DNA from 2 places in the Streptomyces sp. NPDC088116 genome. Region 1 is predicted to be linked to the other one. Evidence: predicted binding sites of a transcription regulator. Region 1 holds the regulator's gene; the other holds the start of a gene.
What was found. The regulator HspR, encoded in region 1, represses chaperone genes until heat shock. The targets are predictions, from matches to a motif close to TTGAGNNNNNNNNNCTCAA.
Positions count from the first base shown of each region.

Region 2: lon (endopeptidase La) is a predicted target of HspR. The motif match lies at 5,950-5,968, and genes of this name have one in related genera.

Region 1 is NZ_JBIUTF010000005.1:618,484-626,386, forward strand. Features, by position in the region: gene ACIOJD_RS23280 ((Fe-S)-binding protein) at 1-372, opposite strand, end outside; gene ACIOJD_RS23285 (sugar transferase) at 493-1,221, opposite strand; gene dnaK (molecular chaperone DnaK) at 1,510-3,363, shown strand; gene grpE (nucleotide exchange factor GrpE) at 3,360-4,013, shown strand; gene dnaJ (molecular chaperone DnaJ) at 4,056-5,249, shown strand; gene ACIOJD_RS23305 (heat shock protein transcriptional repressor HspR) at 5,254-5,724, shown strand; gene ACIOJD_RS23310 (helix-turn-helix transcriptional regulator) at 5,795-6,778, opposite strand; gene ACIOJD_RS23315 ((2Fe-2S)-binding protein) at 7,312-7,632, shown strand; gene ACIOJD_RS23320 (pyridoxamine 5'-phosphate oxidase family protein) at 7,776-7,903, opposite strand, start outside.
Region 2 is NZ_JBIUTF010000001.1:525,988-533,890, forward strand. Features, by position in the region: gene ACIOJD_RS02290 (protein phosphatase 2C domain-containing protein) at 1-230, shown strand, start outside; gene ACIOJD_RS02295 (MarR family winged helix-turn-helix transcriptional regulator) at 298-792, opposite strand; gene ACIOJD_RS02300 (lysozyme) at 1,000-1,884, shown strand; gene ACIOJD_RS02305 (methyltransferase domain-containing protein) at 1,943-3,136, opposite strand; gene lon (endopeptidase La) at 3,504-5,927, opposite strand; gene ACIOJD_RS02315 (spermidine synthase) at 6,301-7,029, shown strand; gene ACIOJD_RS02320 (response regulator transcription factor) at 7,134-7,871, shown strand.

The DNA.
Region 1 (7,903 bases):
GCCGAGCGTGGTCAGCAGGCCGATGAGCTCGACGAAGACCTCGTACGGTGTCCAGTCGCCGATGACCGGCAGCAGCCAGTCGGCCTGGAAGAGCTGCCCGAAGGCGTTCACCAGGGTCAGTACGAGCGAGAAGAAGCCGACCGCGACGAACCAGTGCGCCACACCGACGACGCCCCACGTGTTCATGCGGGTGTGACCGAGGAACTCCTTGGCCACGGTCAGGGTCCGCTGGGTGGGCTCGTCCGTGCGCGTGCCCGCGGGGACCGGCTGGCCGAGCCTCACGAAGCGGTAGATCTGCGCGATGGCTCGGCCGAACAGCGCCACACCGACGACGGCGAGTACCAACGACACGGTGATCGCGGCGAGTTGCATTTGGGGGCTCCTCGGGCCTGCGAGGGTGGGGAAATCCGCACTCTTACCGAGCACTCCTGCTGAGCACTCTTACAAACGTACTAAGCGGTAACTTAATCAGGTCGTGCTGAGGTTACCCACTTATCCGGTCGCAATGTAACGGCGTACCCGGTGATCTGTGTCGCTCGGGGTGCCCTGAACGGGCGGCCGGGCCGTGTGCCCGCGCCTGTGGCCGTGCGCGAGGAGCGGCCGGGGCCGGTGTCCGCGCCCGAGGCGCCGGGGCGCGCGTGCGGGCGCCTGTCCGGGGGTGAGGCACAGCGACGGGATGCTTCGGGCGAGGATCGCCAGGTCGAGGCCGATCCAGTGGTGCTCCACATAATGCTGGTCGAGCAGCGCCGTCTCGTCCCATGGCAGCGCCGAGTGCCGCCGCGTCTGAGCGAGGCCGGTCAGGCCCGGCCGTACGAGCTGGCGCCAGGGCGCGGCCGCCGCCGGGGAGCCGGGCTTCAGGGGCGCGGGCCCGACCAGCGAGAGGTCGCCGCGTACGACATGGGGCAGCCGGGAGAGCAGGTCGAGCCGGAATCGGCGGGTGCGCAGGGAACTCAGGATGAAGGGCCGGCCGTTCAACCCGATGCGGTACTCGCGCAGGAAAAGGCCGTCCGACGGCCTTTTCCTGGAGAGCGCCATGGCGAGGGCGGCGGTCGCGAGGACGGGCGCGGACAGGAGTAGCAGCGCTGTGCCCAGCGTCAGATCCAGCAGGCGTTTGGGTTCCAGGAAGCGCTCGGGTTCCAGGCGGGGGCGCGGGTTCCAGGTGGGGCGCCAGGTGAGGTGTGGTCTCGGGCGCCACCGCAGGGGCCGTTTCGTGCGTCTCACGCGTTGCTTCATGGTGGTACCCGACCGTTCTGTGAGTTCCGTTAGGTTCTATTCCGTTTGCTATGGATTCGTATCTTTTGTTACGGAACGATCGCACGGTGAACCGGCGCGGATCGGGTAGGCGGCCCCGCCGGGCGCGCTCAAACCCCCGGAGGAAGCCCTTGCGAAGCCCTCAGGCGCAAGGTGCCCGCACAATAGTTGAGTCTCCTTGGCTCAGGTCCTTTGACTCCTTGGGATCCGTGATGCATCCTTGAGTCTGTTCCACTCAAGTCAGCTGGAGGAATTGAAATGGCACGTGCGGTCGGCATCGACCTGGGCACGACTAACTCCGTCGTCAGCGTTCTCGAAGGCGGCGAGCCCACCGTCATCACCAACGCCGAGGGCGCCAGGACCACGCCGTCCGTCGTCGCCTTCGCCAAGAACGGCGAGGTGCTCGTCGGCGAGGTCGCGAAGCGCCAGGCGGTTACGAACGTCGACAGGACCATCCGGTCGGTCAAGCGCCACATGGGCACCGACTGGAAGATCAACCTGGACGGCAAGGACTTCAACCCGCAGCAGATCTCGGCCTTCGTGCTGCAGAAGCTGAAGCGGGACGCGGAGTCGTACCTGGGCGAGAAGGTCACCGACGCGGTGATCACCGTCCCGGCGTACTTCAACGACTCCGAGCGCCAGGCCACGAAGGAGGCCGGCGAGATCGCGGGCCTCAACGTGCTGCGTATCGTCAACGAGCCGACGGCGGCCGCCCTGGCCTACGGGCTCGACAAGGACGACCAGACCATCCTCGTCTTCGACCTCGGTGGCGGCACCTTCGACGTCTCGCTGCTGGAGATCGGTGACGGCGTCGTCGAGGTGAAGGCCACCAACGGTGACAACCACCTCGGTGGTGACGACTGGGACCAGCGTCTCGTCGACTTCCTGGTGAAGCAGTTCGCCAACGGCCACGGCGTGGACCTGTCCAAGGACAAGATGGCTCTCCAGCGTCTGCGCGAGGCCGCGGAGAAGGCGAAGATCGAGCTGTCGTCCTCGTCCGAGACGACGATCAACCTGCCCTACATCACGGCGTCCGCCGAGGGCCCGCTGCACCTGGACGAGAAGGTCACCCGTTCTCAGTTCCAGCAGCTGACCTCGGACCTGCTGGACCGATGCAAGACCCCGTTCCACAACGTCATCAAGGACGCCGGCATCCAGCTGTCCGAGATCGACCACGTGGTGCTCGTCGGTGGTTCGACCCGCATGCCCGCCGTCGCGGAGCTGGTCAAGGAGCTGACCGGTGGCCGGGACGCCAACAAGGGCGTCAACCCGGACGAGGTCGTCGCCATCGGCGCCGCGCTCCAGGCCGGTGTCCTGAAGGGTGAGGTCAAGGACGTCCTGCTCCTCGACGTCACCCCGCTGTCCCTCGGTATCGAGACCAAGGGCGGCATCATGACCAAGCTCATCGAGCGCAACACGACGATCCCGACGAAGCGTTCGGAGATCTTCACGACGGCCGAGGACAACCAGCCGTCCGTGCAGATCCAGGTCTACCAGGGCGAGCGCGAGATCGCCGCGTACAACAAGAAGCTCGGAATGTTCGAGCTGACCGGTCTGCCGCCCGCGCCGCGCGGTGTGCCGCAGATCGAGGTCGCCTTCGACATCGACGCCAACGGCATCATGCACGTGGCCGCGAAGGACCTCGGCACCGGCAAGGAGCAGAAGATGACCGTCACCGGTGGCTCCTCGCTGCCGAAGGACGAGGTCAACCGGATGCGCGAAGAGGCCGAGCAGTACGCGGACGAGGACCACCGCCGCCGCGAGGCCGCCGAGACGCGCAACCAGGCCGAACAGCTCGTCTACCAGACGGAGAAGTTCCTCAAGGACAACGAGGACAAGGTCCCCGGCGATGTCAAGACCGAGGTCGAGACGTCCATCGGCGAGCTGAAGGAGAAGCTCAAGGGCGAGGACACCGCCGAGATCCGGACGGCCACCGAGAAGGTCGCGGCCGTCTCGCAGAAGCTCGGCCAGGCGATGTACGCCGACGCCCAGGCCGCCGGCGGTGCCGAGGGCGCGGGCGAGGCCCCGGGTGCCGGCAAGGCCGCCGAGGACGATGTCGTCGACGCCGAGATCGTCGACGACGAGAAGCCGAAGAAGGACGGTGCCGCGTGACCGAGGAGACCCCGGGCTTCGAGGAGAAGCCCGACGTCCCCTCCGGCGCGACCCCCGAAGAGACCGCGCCGAAGGCCGCCGAGCCGGACTCCGTACCGGAGCCGGGCCCGGCGGCCCCGGGCGGGGACGTCCAGGATGTAGCCCTGCAGGCCCAGTTGGACCAGGTCCGTACGGCGCTCGGTGAGCGCACGGCAGACCTCCAGCGGCTCCAGGCCGAGTACCAGAACTACCGCCGTCGGGTGGAGCGGGACCGGGTCACGGTCAAGGAGATCGCTGTCGCGAACCTGCTGACCGAGCTTCTGCCCGTGCTCGACGACATCGGCCGGGCGCGGGACCACGAGGAGTTGGTGGGCGGCTTCAAGTCGGTCGCCGAGTCCCTGGAGGCGGTCACCGCGAAGCTGGGGCTCCAGCAGTTCGGTACGGAGGGCGAGCCCTTCGACCCGACGGTCCACGAGGCCCTGATGCACTCGTACGCGCCGGACGTCACGGAGACGACGTGCGTCGCGATCCTCCAGCCTGGGTACCGGTTCGGCGAGCGGACGATCAGGCCCGCCCGGGTCGCGGTGGCCGAGCCCCAGCCAGGGGCCCAGCCCAAATCCGCCGATGAGCAGGCGGGCGACGAGGAGAGCGGTGGCCCGGACGGGGGCTGACGCGGTGCCAGGCAATGAAGGCGGAGAGGAGGGACGTCGGGAATGAGCACCAAGGACTTCGTGGAGAAGGACTACTACAAGGTTCTCGGCGTCCCCAAGGACGCCACCGAGGCCGAGATCAAGAAGGCGTACCGCAAGCTCGCCCGCGAGTTCCACCCGGACGCCAACACGGGTGACGCCAAGGCCGAGGAGCGCTTCAAGGAGGTCTCCGAGGCGAATGACATCCTCGGTGACCCCAAGCGGCGCAAGGAGTACGACGACGCCCGCGCGCTCTTCGGCAACGGCGGGTTCCGTCCGGGACCCGGCGCCGGCGGCGGCAACGGCTCGTTCAACTTCGACCTGGGCGACCTCTTCGGCGGCGGCCAGGGCGGTCCGCAGACGGGCCCCGCGGGCGCCGGTGGCTTCGGTGGCGGACTCGGGGACGTCTTCGGCGGGCTGTTCAACCGGGGTGGCCCGGGGACCCGCACACAGCCGCGCCGTGGTCAGGACATCGAGTCCGAGGTGACGCTCAGCTTCACCGAGGCCGTCGACGGGGCCACGGTCCCGCTGCGGATGTCCAGCCAGGCGCCCTGCAAGGCCTGTTCCGGTACGGGCGACAAGAACGGCACCCCGCGGGTCTGCCCGACCTGCGTGGGCACCGGTCAGGTGTCGCGCGGCACCGGCGGTGGCTTCTCGCTCACCGACCCGTGTGTCGACTGCAAGGGGCGTGGGCTGATCGCCCAGGACCCCTGCGAGGTGTGCAAGGGCAGCGGGCGTGCCAGGTCCTCACGGACCATGCAGGTCCGTATCCCGGCGGGCGTCAGCGACGGCCAGCGGATCCGGCTGCGCGGCAAGGGCGCTCCGGGCGAGCGAGGCGGCCCCGGCGGGGACCTGTACGTGGTCGTCCACGTCGACGCCCATCCGGTCTTCGGCCGCAGGGACGACAACCTCACGGTCACCGTGCCCGTCACCTTCTCGGAGGCGGCGCTCGGCGGCGAGGTGAAGGTGCCGACCCTCGGCGGACCGCCGGTCACGCTGAAACTGCCCCCGGGGACTCCCAACGGCCGTACGATGCGCGCCCGGGGCAAGGGCGCCGTGCGTAAGGACGGCACTCGCGGCGACCTGCTGGTCACCGTCGAGGTCGTCGTTCCCAAGGACCTCGGCGCGGAGGCACGTGACGCGCTGGAGGCCTACCGGAAGGCGACCGCGGACCAGGACCCGCGGGCAGAGCTGTTCCAGGCGGCGAAGGGAGCATGACGCGATGGACAGGGACGGGCGTCGTCGGCAGTCCGCATCGTTCAGCAGGGCGTATCAGCTGACCGAGGAAACGCCGGTGTACGTCATCTCGGTGGCGGCCCAGCTCTCCGGGCTGCACCCGCAGACCCTCAGGCAGTACGACCGTCTCGGCCTGGTCTCCCCGGACCGTACGGCGGGCCGGGGCCGCCGCTACTCGGCCCGTGACATCGAACTGCTCCGTCAGGTACAGCAGTTGTCGCAGGACGAGGGCATCAACCTGGCCGGCATCAAGCGCATCATCGAGCTGGAGAACCAGGTCGCGGCGCTCCAGTCCCGGATCGCCGAGCTGTCGTCGGCGGTCGACGGCGCGGCGGCGGCGATGCGGCAGCGCGAGGCGCAGGTGCATGCCTCGTACCGCCGGGACCTGGTGCCGTATCAGGATGTGCAGCAGACGAGCGCGTTGGTGGTGTGGCGGCCGAAGCGGCCGGCGGACTGACCGGCGCCGTGAAGTGTGCCCAGGACCTGGCGAGGGCCTGATGAGGTCCGGGCGTCGCCGGGGAGTGTGTTCAGCGGCCCGGCACCGTCTGTGAAGGACCCCCACCCGGCGGACCCGCCGGGTGGGGGTCCTTTTCGTACTCCCCCGCCGCCCCCACTGTTCCCGCCGCCCCCGCCGTCCCCATGGTCATGGTCCCTTCGGTGCCGCCCTGGCCCTGTTCCAGGACTCCCGACCGGGCGATGAGATAGCCGAGCTGGGCGCGGCTGCCGCTGCCGAGGGTGGCGGCCAGTTTGGCGATGTGCGCGCGGCAGGTCCGTACGTTCATCCCCAGGCGCCGGGCGATGGCCTCGTCCACGTACCCCTCGACGAGAAGCCGCGCGATGGAGCGCTGGACGCCCGTGATGCCGTCGGGGGTGGGCGCGTACCGGACCTGCTGGGTGAGGGGGGTGGCGCGGCGCCAGAGCTGCTCGAAGACCTGGGCCAGGTAGTCGACCAGACCCGGGTGGCGCAGTTCCAGGGCGACCTGGCGGTCGGAACGGGCGGGTATGTACGCGACGGTGCGGTCGAAGATGATCAGCCGCTCGATGAGTTCTTCCAACGTCCGGATCTCGACCTTGCCCTCGGCGAGCCGTTCCGCGTAGGCGAGTGTGCCCTGGCTGTGCCGGACGGTGTGCTGATACAGCGTGCGGAGGCTGACACCGCGGTCCACCACGGACCGGCCGCGCTCCAGCGCCTGGGCGAGCACATGCGCGCTGCGACCGCCGCCCGGCTGCACGGTGAGCACTTCGGTGCGGCACTCGGCGGTGGAGAGGTCGAGCGCCGCGTTGATCCGGCTGACGCCCTCCAGCACGGTGATGGCGTGGGTGGTGGGCGGGTCCTGAGCGCTGATGGTCATGAACGGCTCGAAAGAGTCGGTCAGTTCGACGGCGAAGTGCCGCCGCTGCTGGATCTCGCGTTCGATGGGGTGGAGCCGCTGGGCGAGGGCCGCGGAGGGTGGAACAGGGCGAAGCCAGTCCGGATCGTCGGGATCGGGGTGCAGGAGGGGGAATTCCATCAGGCACGGTGCCGCCGCGGCTTCGCTTCGGGCGAGGCGTCCGGAGCGCAACGCGCTGGCGTAAAGCCGTCTGCCGTCATCACACAGATCAGTGACGGCATGGGGATGTGTCGGTTTTGAGTTGTTTGCGGGCAAAGCTCCACCCCCCAGGGTCCTGAACATGCAGGAACATGATGCCTCGTCCCGGTGGTGTTGACGTGTCCGGGTGAGACATCGTCTAGATGGCGGGGGAGAGGAATCCATCAAGTGAGGACGAAGCCGACTATGTACAAGAGAATGCTTCGCGCGGTGGTTGCCACTGCTTTCTCTGCGGCTCTGGCCTATGGTGCGCTGGTTGTCGGGGGGGACATCGGCTGGAGCACCAAGCCTGTCGCATCTGCCGCTGAGGGTACGGGCGGTGACATCGGCTGGAGCGATTCGGCCCGTGGATCCGCTGCTCAGGGTGGGACGCCGGGTGACATTGGCTGGATCGTGTCCCCGAAGAACGCCCCAAAGGACATCGGCTGGCACACCTCGCCGGCCGGCGCCGGCGCATGACCGTGCCGCCGGACGATCGGGTCTTCCGGCGCGAGATGGCCACGGCCTACCGGTCCGGGTGGCATTTCATCGACATCGTCACGGCTATTCCTCACCGTGGTGATTCGTTGATGGTCACTCTGTTCGGAGAGCCCGTCGTCGTTGTGCGCGAGGAGGACGACGACGTCCGCGCCTACCGCTGCCTCCGCAGGCCGCGGGGGGCCCCGCAGCCGGTACGGTGCACGATCCGATACGACATGATCTTCGTCAACCTCGACCAGCGCGACCACCAGCTGGTCGGCTCGAATACCACCATCGCCACCCCCCGCAGTGCCTGAGCGATTCCCCCGTCGTTGTAAATCGCTCGGGCACTTCCCCCACACAACGGCGCCATCGTGGACCTGAAACACGATGGCGCCGTTGTGCTGTCCGCGTACGGTTCGCGTGCGCGGGTCCGTGAGCCCGTCGCGTCCGTGGGCCGTCAGCCGCGGCCCAGCGTCCGGTTCACCTCGATCTCGATGACGACGCGGTCCGGGTTGGGCGTGGGAGTGCGCTCGTACCTCTCCGCGTAACGGCTCTCCGCGTCCGCCACCGCCTCCGGCTCCGTAC
Region 2 (7,903 bases), on a different contig from region 1:
CACCGGCCTCGGAGGTCCGTTCACTGCTCGCGATGACCGACGGCGCGACCCGCTGGGTGGAGATCTTCCGCGAGGGCGACTGGGCGGACTGCCCGACCCTGGTGCGCAAGAGCGGCGCGCAGGAGCTGATCGACCGGGTCAGGGCGGCGGAGGCGGCGGACCCGGAGGGGCTGAGGTTTCGCAGGGGGAAGAGGAACGACGACGCGACGGTGACGTACGTGGAGCTGTGAGGCGGGGCCGATCGCACCCGCCGCCCTCCGGACCGAAGCCCCTCCCCCGCCCTTCCGTCCCCGCCCGTCAGCTCTCCGCGCTGGCGTTCAGCTGGTGGAGGAGGCGGGCCAGTTCGGCGATCTCGGCACGGTCCCAGTTGGCGAGCTTCTGTACGTACGACGCACGGCGCGCGTCCCGGACCCGCCGGAACCGGGCCCGGCCCTCGTCGGTGATCCGGATGAGCGAGGCCCGCCCGTCGGCCGGGTCGGGCTCACGGGTCACCAGCCCCAGAGCTTCCAGAGCGCGCAGCTGACGGCTCATCGTGGCTTTGCCGATCCCGAAGTAACCCGCGAGTTCCGTGCCGCGCTGACCGCCGGTCTCCTCCAGCCGTACGAGCAGCCCGTAGGCGGCGGGCTCCAGTTCGGGGTGGACCTCGCGCGCCATCTCGCCGGAGTTGGCGCGGGCGCGGCGCAGAAAGACCGCCAGTTCCCGCTCCAGCGCCAGGAATTCGTGGTCCACACCATTCCCCCGACCGGCGGAAGGTTCATTTTCCGTATCGCTCCTGTGCACGTCAGCACCCATCGCGCGCTTTTCCGCTCCTGAAGGTTTCTTTCTGCCGCGGCCGTTGCCGCAGCTCTGCAAGTATTTCGCAGGTTTATACCAACGGCAGCAGCGTGGCTGCCTTCCGTCGGACGGGTCTACGTGCGTAGCGTCAACGCTGGTATGCGTATCCCCACCGCATGCCGACCCGTCAGGAGTTCCCCCCACCCAGGTCTTCGGAGGCACGCAATGCCCGTGCGCAGATCCGGAACGACCGGCCGCTCGTACGCCGCGGCGACCGGCGCTCTCCTCGCAACTCTCGCACTTCTCCTCACTCACCCGGGCACGGCGAACGCCGCCGCCCCGGCCGACCCACCCGCGGACCCGGCCACCAGTGGGTCCGCGGGCCCGCTCGCCGGCCCGCAGCCGCACCGAGGCTCGGCCTACATGGGCATGGGCGTCATCGCACACGACGGCCAGGGCGGTGTCCCCTCCTCCGGCCGCGCCGTCCAGACGGAAGGCGTGGACGTCTCCGGCCACCAGGGCAGCGTCGACTGGCCGGCCCTGTGGAACACCAGCGTGAAGTGGGCCTATGTGAAGGCCACCGAGGGGAACTACTACAAGAACCCCTCCTTCACCCAGCAGTACAACGGCTCGTACAACGTAGGCATGATCCGCGGCGCCTACCACTTCGCCACCCCCAACGACTCCAGCGGCGCCAACCAGGCCAACTACTTCGCGGACGGCGGTGGCGGCTGGTCACGCGACGGCAAGACGCTGCCGGGCGTCCTGGACATCGAGTGGAATCCGTACGGAGCGTCCTGCTACGGCAAGTCGCAGAGCGAGATGGTGGCCTGGATCCGCGACTTCCTCACCACGTACAAGGCCCGCACCAGCCGAGACGCCGTCATCTACACGGCCACCAGCTGGTGGAAGACCTGCACGGGCAACTACGCGGGCTTCGGCTCCACCAACCCGCTCTGGATCGCCCGCTACAACACCTCGGTGGGCGAGCTGCCGGCGGGCTGGGGCGTCCAGACGATCTGGCAGTACACCTCGACGGGCCCGATCGTCGGCGACCACGACCGGTTCAACGGCGCCCTGGACCGCGTCCAGGCCCTGGCGAACGGCTGATCCCTCACCGGCCGCGCGCGGCCCCGACCGGACGGAACGCCCGGACGGGGCCGCGTCGTCATGTGCGAGGCCGCCAGCCGAACGGCAGCGCTTTCGCCGGGTCCTCGAACCACGGGTGGGCGCTTCCGTCCGGAGCGACCGTGAGGCCGAAGCGGTCGACGCCCGGCCTGCCGTGCTCGGTCCACCAGGTCAGGGCTCGCTCCACCTCGTCCCACAGGCGACGCGTCCCGCACTGGTGGACCGTGGCGTCCGGCTCGCCATCGCGGAACTCGACGGCGGCCCATGACCGGCTCAGCAGGTCGAAGAACCACGCCTTCCCGGCATCCTTGCCGGTCCGGTTGACGACATGGGCGCAGTGGGGCACACAAAGCCCTGTCACGAACCGGACGGACCCGTAGCGGTCCCCCAGATCCGCCATCGTGGCCTGCGTGCTGGACTCGTCGGCATCGCCGGGGAACTCCGGGACGTGCGCACGGAAGCGGTTCCAGTCGAGGCGCTGGTCCCGTAGCTTCATGAACTCGACCATCCGGAGGAACGGCCCGGTCGCATGGCCGTCGTCCCCCACGGTCAGCCGGACGAGCGCGTCCTGGTCGCTGTAGTGGGTGCCCCACGGGGCGAGGATGATCCCGCCCGGCCGTGTCTGCTCCAGCCAGCGCTTGGGGACGGCTCGCACTCCCGCCGTGACGATCACGCGGTCGTACGGCGCCCCGTCCGGCCAGCCGTCCCGGCCGTCCCCGTGGACCACCTCGGGGCTGAGTCCGGCGCGCTTCAGCGCGCCCCGGGCCTGCTCGACCACCGCCGGGTCGATCTCGACGCTGACCACGTTGGAGCCGCCCAGGCGGCGGGCGATCAGTCCGGCGTTCCAACCGGTACCGGTGCCGATTTCGAGCACCCGCGTGCCGTCGCTCACCTCCAGGTCGCGCAGCATGGCGGCCACGACCGACGGCATGCTCGCCGAACTGGTCGGCACGTTCCCCGGGTTGGTGCCGGTGTGCGCTCCGTCGTCCCACTGCGTGACGAGCGGGACGTTCGCGTACGCGGCGCGTTCCCACCCCTCGGGGTCGCCGTTTCGCGAGACGGGCACGCTGCGGCCGGTGGCCATGTCGTGCGACCAGAGAAGATCCGGCAGGAACAGCGATCGCGGCACGGCCCTGAACACATCCGCCCATGCGGGCGTCAGGGCTCCGGCTTCGAGGAGGGACCGCGCCGGCTCGTCGCCGGCGCGGCCGTCCCGCTCAGAGCTGAGCGTCACTTGCGGTGGCTTCCGTCGCCGGGCGGCATCTCACCGTCCGGGGGCGGCGGCGGGGGCGGCGTCCAGGGCTGGCCGGGGTGACCGTCCCCGCCGTCCCCGTCACCCCCGTTCCGGCACATCGGTCCAACCATCGTCAGGCCCTCCGATCATGGAAATGTGCGGCCCCATCAGGCGGAGCGCCAAGCAGGGCCTTGCGGCCCGACTCCGAGCGTCAAGCCACCTGCCACACACAGCAGTTGGCCACACAGAGTACGCGAGTCAATACATTGCGTGGCGCCGATCGTCGAACCGGGACGCCGCCCGGACACACGGACTCGGGCCCACCGCCTGAGCGTATGGACCCGAGTCGCCGCCTGTCCGTACCGGCTCACGCCGCCGCCGACATCCTCACCTCCGCCGGGGACAGGGCGATCTCCAGGACCTGGCGGACGTCCGTCACCGGGTGGACCTCCAGCTTCTCCAGGATCTCGGCCGGGACGTCGTCCAGGTCGGCCTCGTTCCGCTTCGGGATCACGACCGTCGTGATGCCCGCGCGGTGGGCGGCCAGGAGCTTCTGCTTGAGGCCGCCGATGGGCAGGACGCGGCCGGTCAGGGAGACCTCGCCGGTCATGGCGACGTCCGTCCGGACCAGGCGGCCGCTCAGCAGCGACGCCAGTGCCGTCGTCATCGTGATGCCCGCGCTCGGGCCGTCCTTCGGCACCGCGCCCGCCGGGAAGTGGATGTGCACGCCCCGGTCCTTCAGGTCGGCCACCGGCAGCTCCGCCTCGGCGCCCCGCGAGCGGAGGAAGGAGAGCGCGATCTGCGCCGACTCCTTCATCACGTCGCCGAGTTGACCGGTCAGGGTCAGGCCGGAGCCGCCCGTCTCCGGGTCGGCCAGCGACGCCTCGACGAAGAGGACGTCTCCGCCCGCGCCCGTGACCGCGAGGCCCGTGGCCACGCCCGGGACCGCCGTGCGGCGCTCGGACGGGTCCTGGGCGGACTCGGGCACGTGGTGCGGACGGCCGATCAGCCCTCGCAGGTGCTCGGCGCCGAGCGTGAACGGCAGCTCCCGCTCGCCCAGTTCGTGCTCGGCCGCGACCTTGCGGAGCAGCCGGGCGATGGACCGTTCCAGGTTCCGTACGCCCGCCTCGCGGGTGTATTCGCCGGCCAGCCTGCGCAGCGCGTCGTCCTCCAGGGTGACCTCGCCGGACTCCAGGCCCGCGCGCTCCAGCTGCCTGGGCAGCAGGTGGTCCCTGGCGATGACGACCTTCTCGTCCTCCGTGTAACCGTCGAGCGTGACCAGCTCCATACGGTCGAGCAGCGCCTCCGGGATGGCCTCCAGGACGTTCGCCGTGGCGAGGAACACCACGTCGGAGAGGTCCAGTTCGACTTCCAGGTAGTGGTCGCGGAAGGTGTGGTTCTGCGCCGGGTCGAGGACTTCGAGCAGCGCCGCGGCCGGGTCGCCGCGGAAGTCGGAGCCGACCTTGTCTATCTCGTCCAGCAGGACGACCGGGTTCATCGAACCGGCCTCCTTGATCGCCCGGACGATACGGCCCGGCAGGGCGCCGACGTACGTACGCCGGTGGCCGCGGATCTCCGCCTCGTCCCGTACGCCACCGAGCGCGACGCGGACGAACTTCCGTCCCATGGAGTGCGCGACGGACTCGCCGAGCGAGGTCTTGCCGACGCCGGGCGGGCCGACCAGGGCCAGCACGGCGCCGCCGCGACGGCCGCCGACGACGCCCAGGCCGCGGTCCGCGCGGCGCTTGCGCACGGCCAGGTACTCGGTGATGCGCTCCTTCACGTCCTCCAGTCCGGCGTGCTCGGCGTCGAGGACGGACCGGGCGCCCCGGATGTCGTACTCGTCCTCGGTCCGCTCGTTCCACGGCAGTTCGAGGACGGTGTCCAGCCAGGTGCGGATCCAGGAGCCCTCCGGGCTCTGGTCGGACGAGCGCTCCAGCTTGTCGACCTCCTTGAGCGCGGCTTCCCGCACCTTCCCGGGGAGGTCGGCGGCCTCGACGCGCGTCCGGTAGTCGTCGGACTCGTCCTCGCCGTCCTCGCCGTTGATCTCGCGCAGCTCCTTGCGTACGGCGTCGAGCTGGCGCCGGAGCAGGAATTCGCGCTGCTGCTTGTCGACGCCCTCCTGGACGTCCTTGGCGATGGACTCGGCGACATCCTGCTCGGCGAGGTGTTCGCGCAGCTGGTCGGTGGCGAGCTTCAGCCGGGCCACCGGGTCGGCGGTCTCCAGCAGCTCCACCTTCTGAGGGAGGGAGAGGAACGGTGAGTAGCCGGAATTGTCGGCGAGCGCGGACACGTCGTCGATCTGCTGCACCCGGTCGACCACCTGCCAGGCGCCGCGCTTCTTGAGCCAGTCGGTGGCGAGCGCCTTGTACTCCTTGACCAGCTCGGTCACCGAGCCGGGCAGCGGATCGGGAGTGATCTCCTCGATGGCGAGGCCCTCGATCCAGAGAGCCGCGCCGGGCCCGCTCGTACCGGCGCCGACCCGCACCCGGCCCCGGCCGCGGATGAGCGCGCCGGGGTCGCCGTCGGAGAGCCGGCCGACCTGCTCGACGGTGCCCAGCACGCCGGTGCCCGCATAGGTTCCGTCGATACGCGGCACCAGCAGCACCTGCGGCTTGCCCGCTCCCTTGCCAGTGCCGCCGTCGCCGACGCGGGCAGCCGCCTGCGCGGCCTCCACGGCGGCGCGGACCTCGCTGTCGGACAGGTCCAGCGGCACCACCATGCCGGGCAGGACGACCTCGTCGTCGAGCGGCAGCACGGGAAGCGTGAGCGGTGTGGAAGTGGCAGCCATGATCTCCCCTTCGGCAGTCAAGTTGAGCTATACCGACTCAATGCTTGTGAGTCCGAAGATGTTCCCCCGGTCGCGTTCGCTCTGAGCGATCACATCCGGGGAGGTCCCGCGCCCCTCCGCCTCGCGCGCGGGGGCCCTCGGCGGGCGACGGCGATCACCTCAGGAGGACCGGACAGCGGCACGGTCCACCGCCCTACCGGCACAGGGTCACCGGCGAGCATCACCGAGCATGTGAAGTCCGACACATCGCTCAACCATGACGACCTCGAAGGCGTCCGGCCCTCCACCGTCACGGCCGAAACGAATTGTCCCCATCCGCCCCGCCCCGACAGGATGTCCGCGACAGCAGCCGCCGACCGAGGAGGTCCCACCCGTGCACGCACCCGCACCCACACCCGCGCCCGGCCCCGACGCGGACAGGGGGCCCGTCACACTGGACCGTCGTAACGGACCGTACGGCGAAATCGTCCTGCGGCAGCACGGCGAACGGCTGGAAATCATCGCCAACGGTTGCTTCCTGATGGACACGTCCGACGGCCGCTCGGAGCGTCTGCTCATCGACGCGGCACTGGCCGCGCTCCCCCCGGAGCGCACCACCGGGCACCCCGGACAGCGCCCGTCCGTCCTCGTCGGCGGCCTGGGCGTGGGCTTCTCGCTCGCGCATGCCGCCGCCGATCCGCGCTGGGGCCGGATCGTTGTCATAGAGCGGGAACAGGCCGTCATCGACTGGCATCACGACGGGCCGCTCGCCCGGATCTCGGGCGACGCGCTCGCCGATCCGCGCACCGAGATCGTCCACGCCGACCTCGTGACGTATGTACGAACGGCCACGGACAGTTACGACGCGCTCTGCCTCGACATCGACAACGGACCCGGCTGGACGGTCACCGAAGGCAACGGAAATCTGTACGCGCCGGAGGGTCTCGCCGCGTGCCGAGAGCGACTGAAACCAGGCGGTGTCCTGGCCGTTTGGTCGGCCCGGCCATCCACCGCATTTGGTGACGCATTGCGGCATGCCGGATTCACCGGAGTAAGGACGGAAGAGATCCGGGTTGCCCGGGGCGTACCCGACGTGGTCCATCTCGCCGTTCGCACTGCGTAGCCGGGAGCCTCTCGCTGCCTCTACGCTGCTCCCGACACACAGATCTGCAAACTTCATGCAGATCGCGGAACAAGGATCGCGGAACGCGTACCAGGGGCGGGGCTATGGAGCAGACACATACCAGCCACAACGGCGTCGCGGCCACACCCGGCGCCCAGCGCCGGGTACTGGTCGTCGAGGACGATGCGACGATCGTCGACGCCATCGCCGCACGGCTGCGGGCCGAGGGCTTTCTCGTACAGACGGCGGTGGACGGCCCGGCGGCCGTCGACGCCGCCGAGGCGTGGCAACCGGACCTGATGGTCCTCGACATCATGCTGCCCGGCTTCGACGGACTGGAGGTGTGCCGCCGTGTGCAGGCGGCACGTCCGGTGCCGGTGCTGATGCTGACGGCCCGGGACGACGAGACGGACATGCTGGTCGGGCTCGGGGTCGGCGCCGACGACTACATGACCAAGCCGTTCTCCATGCGGGAGCTGACGGCCCGCGTGCACGTGCTGCTGCGCCGAGTGGAGCGCGCGGCGCTCGCCGCGGTGACGCCGCGCAGCGGCATCCTGCGGCTGGGCGAGCTGGAGGTCGACCACGCGCAGCGCCGGGTGCGGGTGCGCGGCGACGACGTCCATCTGACGCCCACCGAGTTCGACCTGCTGGTCTGCCTGGCGAACACCCCGCGCGCGGTGCTCTCCCGGGAGCAGCTGCTCGCCGAGGTGTGGGACTGGGCGGACGCCTCGGGCACCCGTACGGTCGACAGCCACATCAAGGCGCTGCGCCGGAAGATCGGCGCCGAGCGGATCCGTACGGTCCATGGCGTCGGCTACGCGCTGGAGACCCCCGCTCCATGACCCGGCCGGGGGGCGGCGACAGCCAGGAAGAA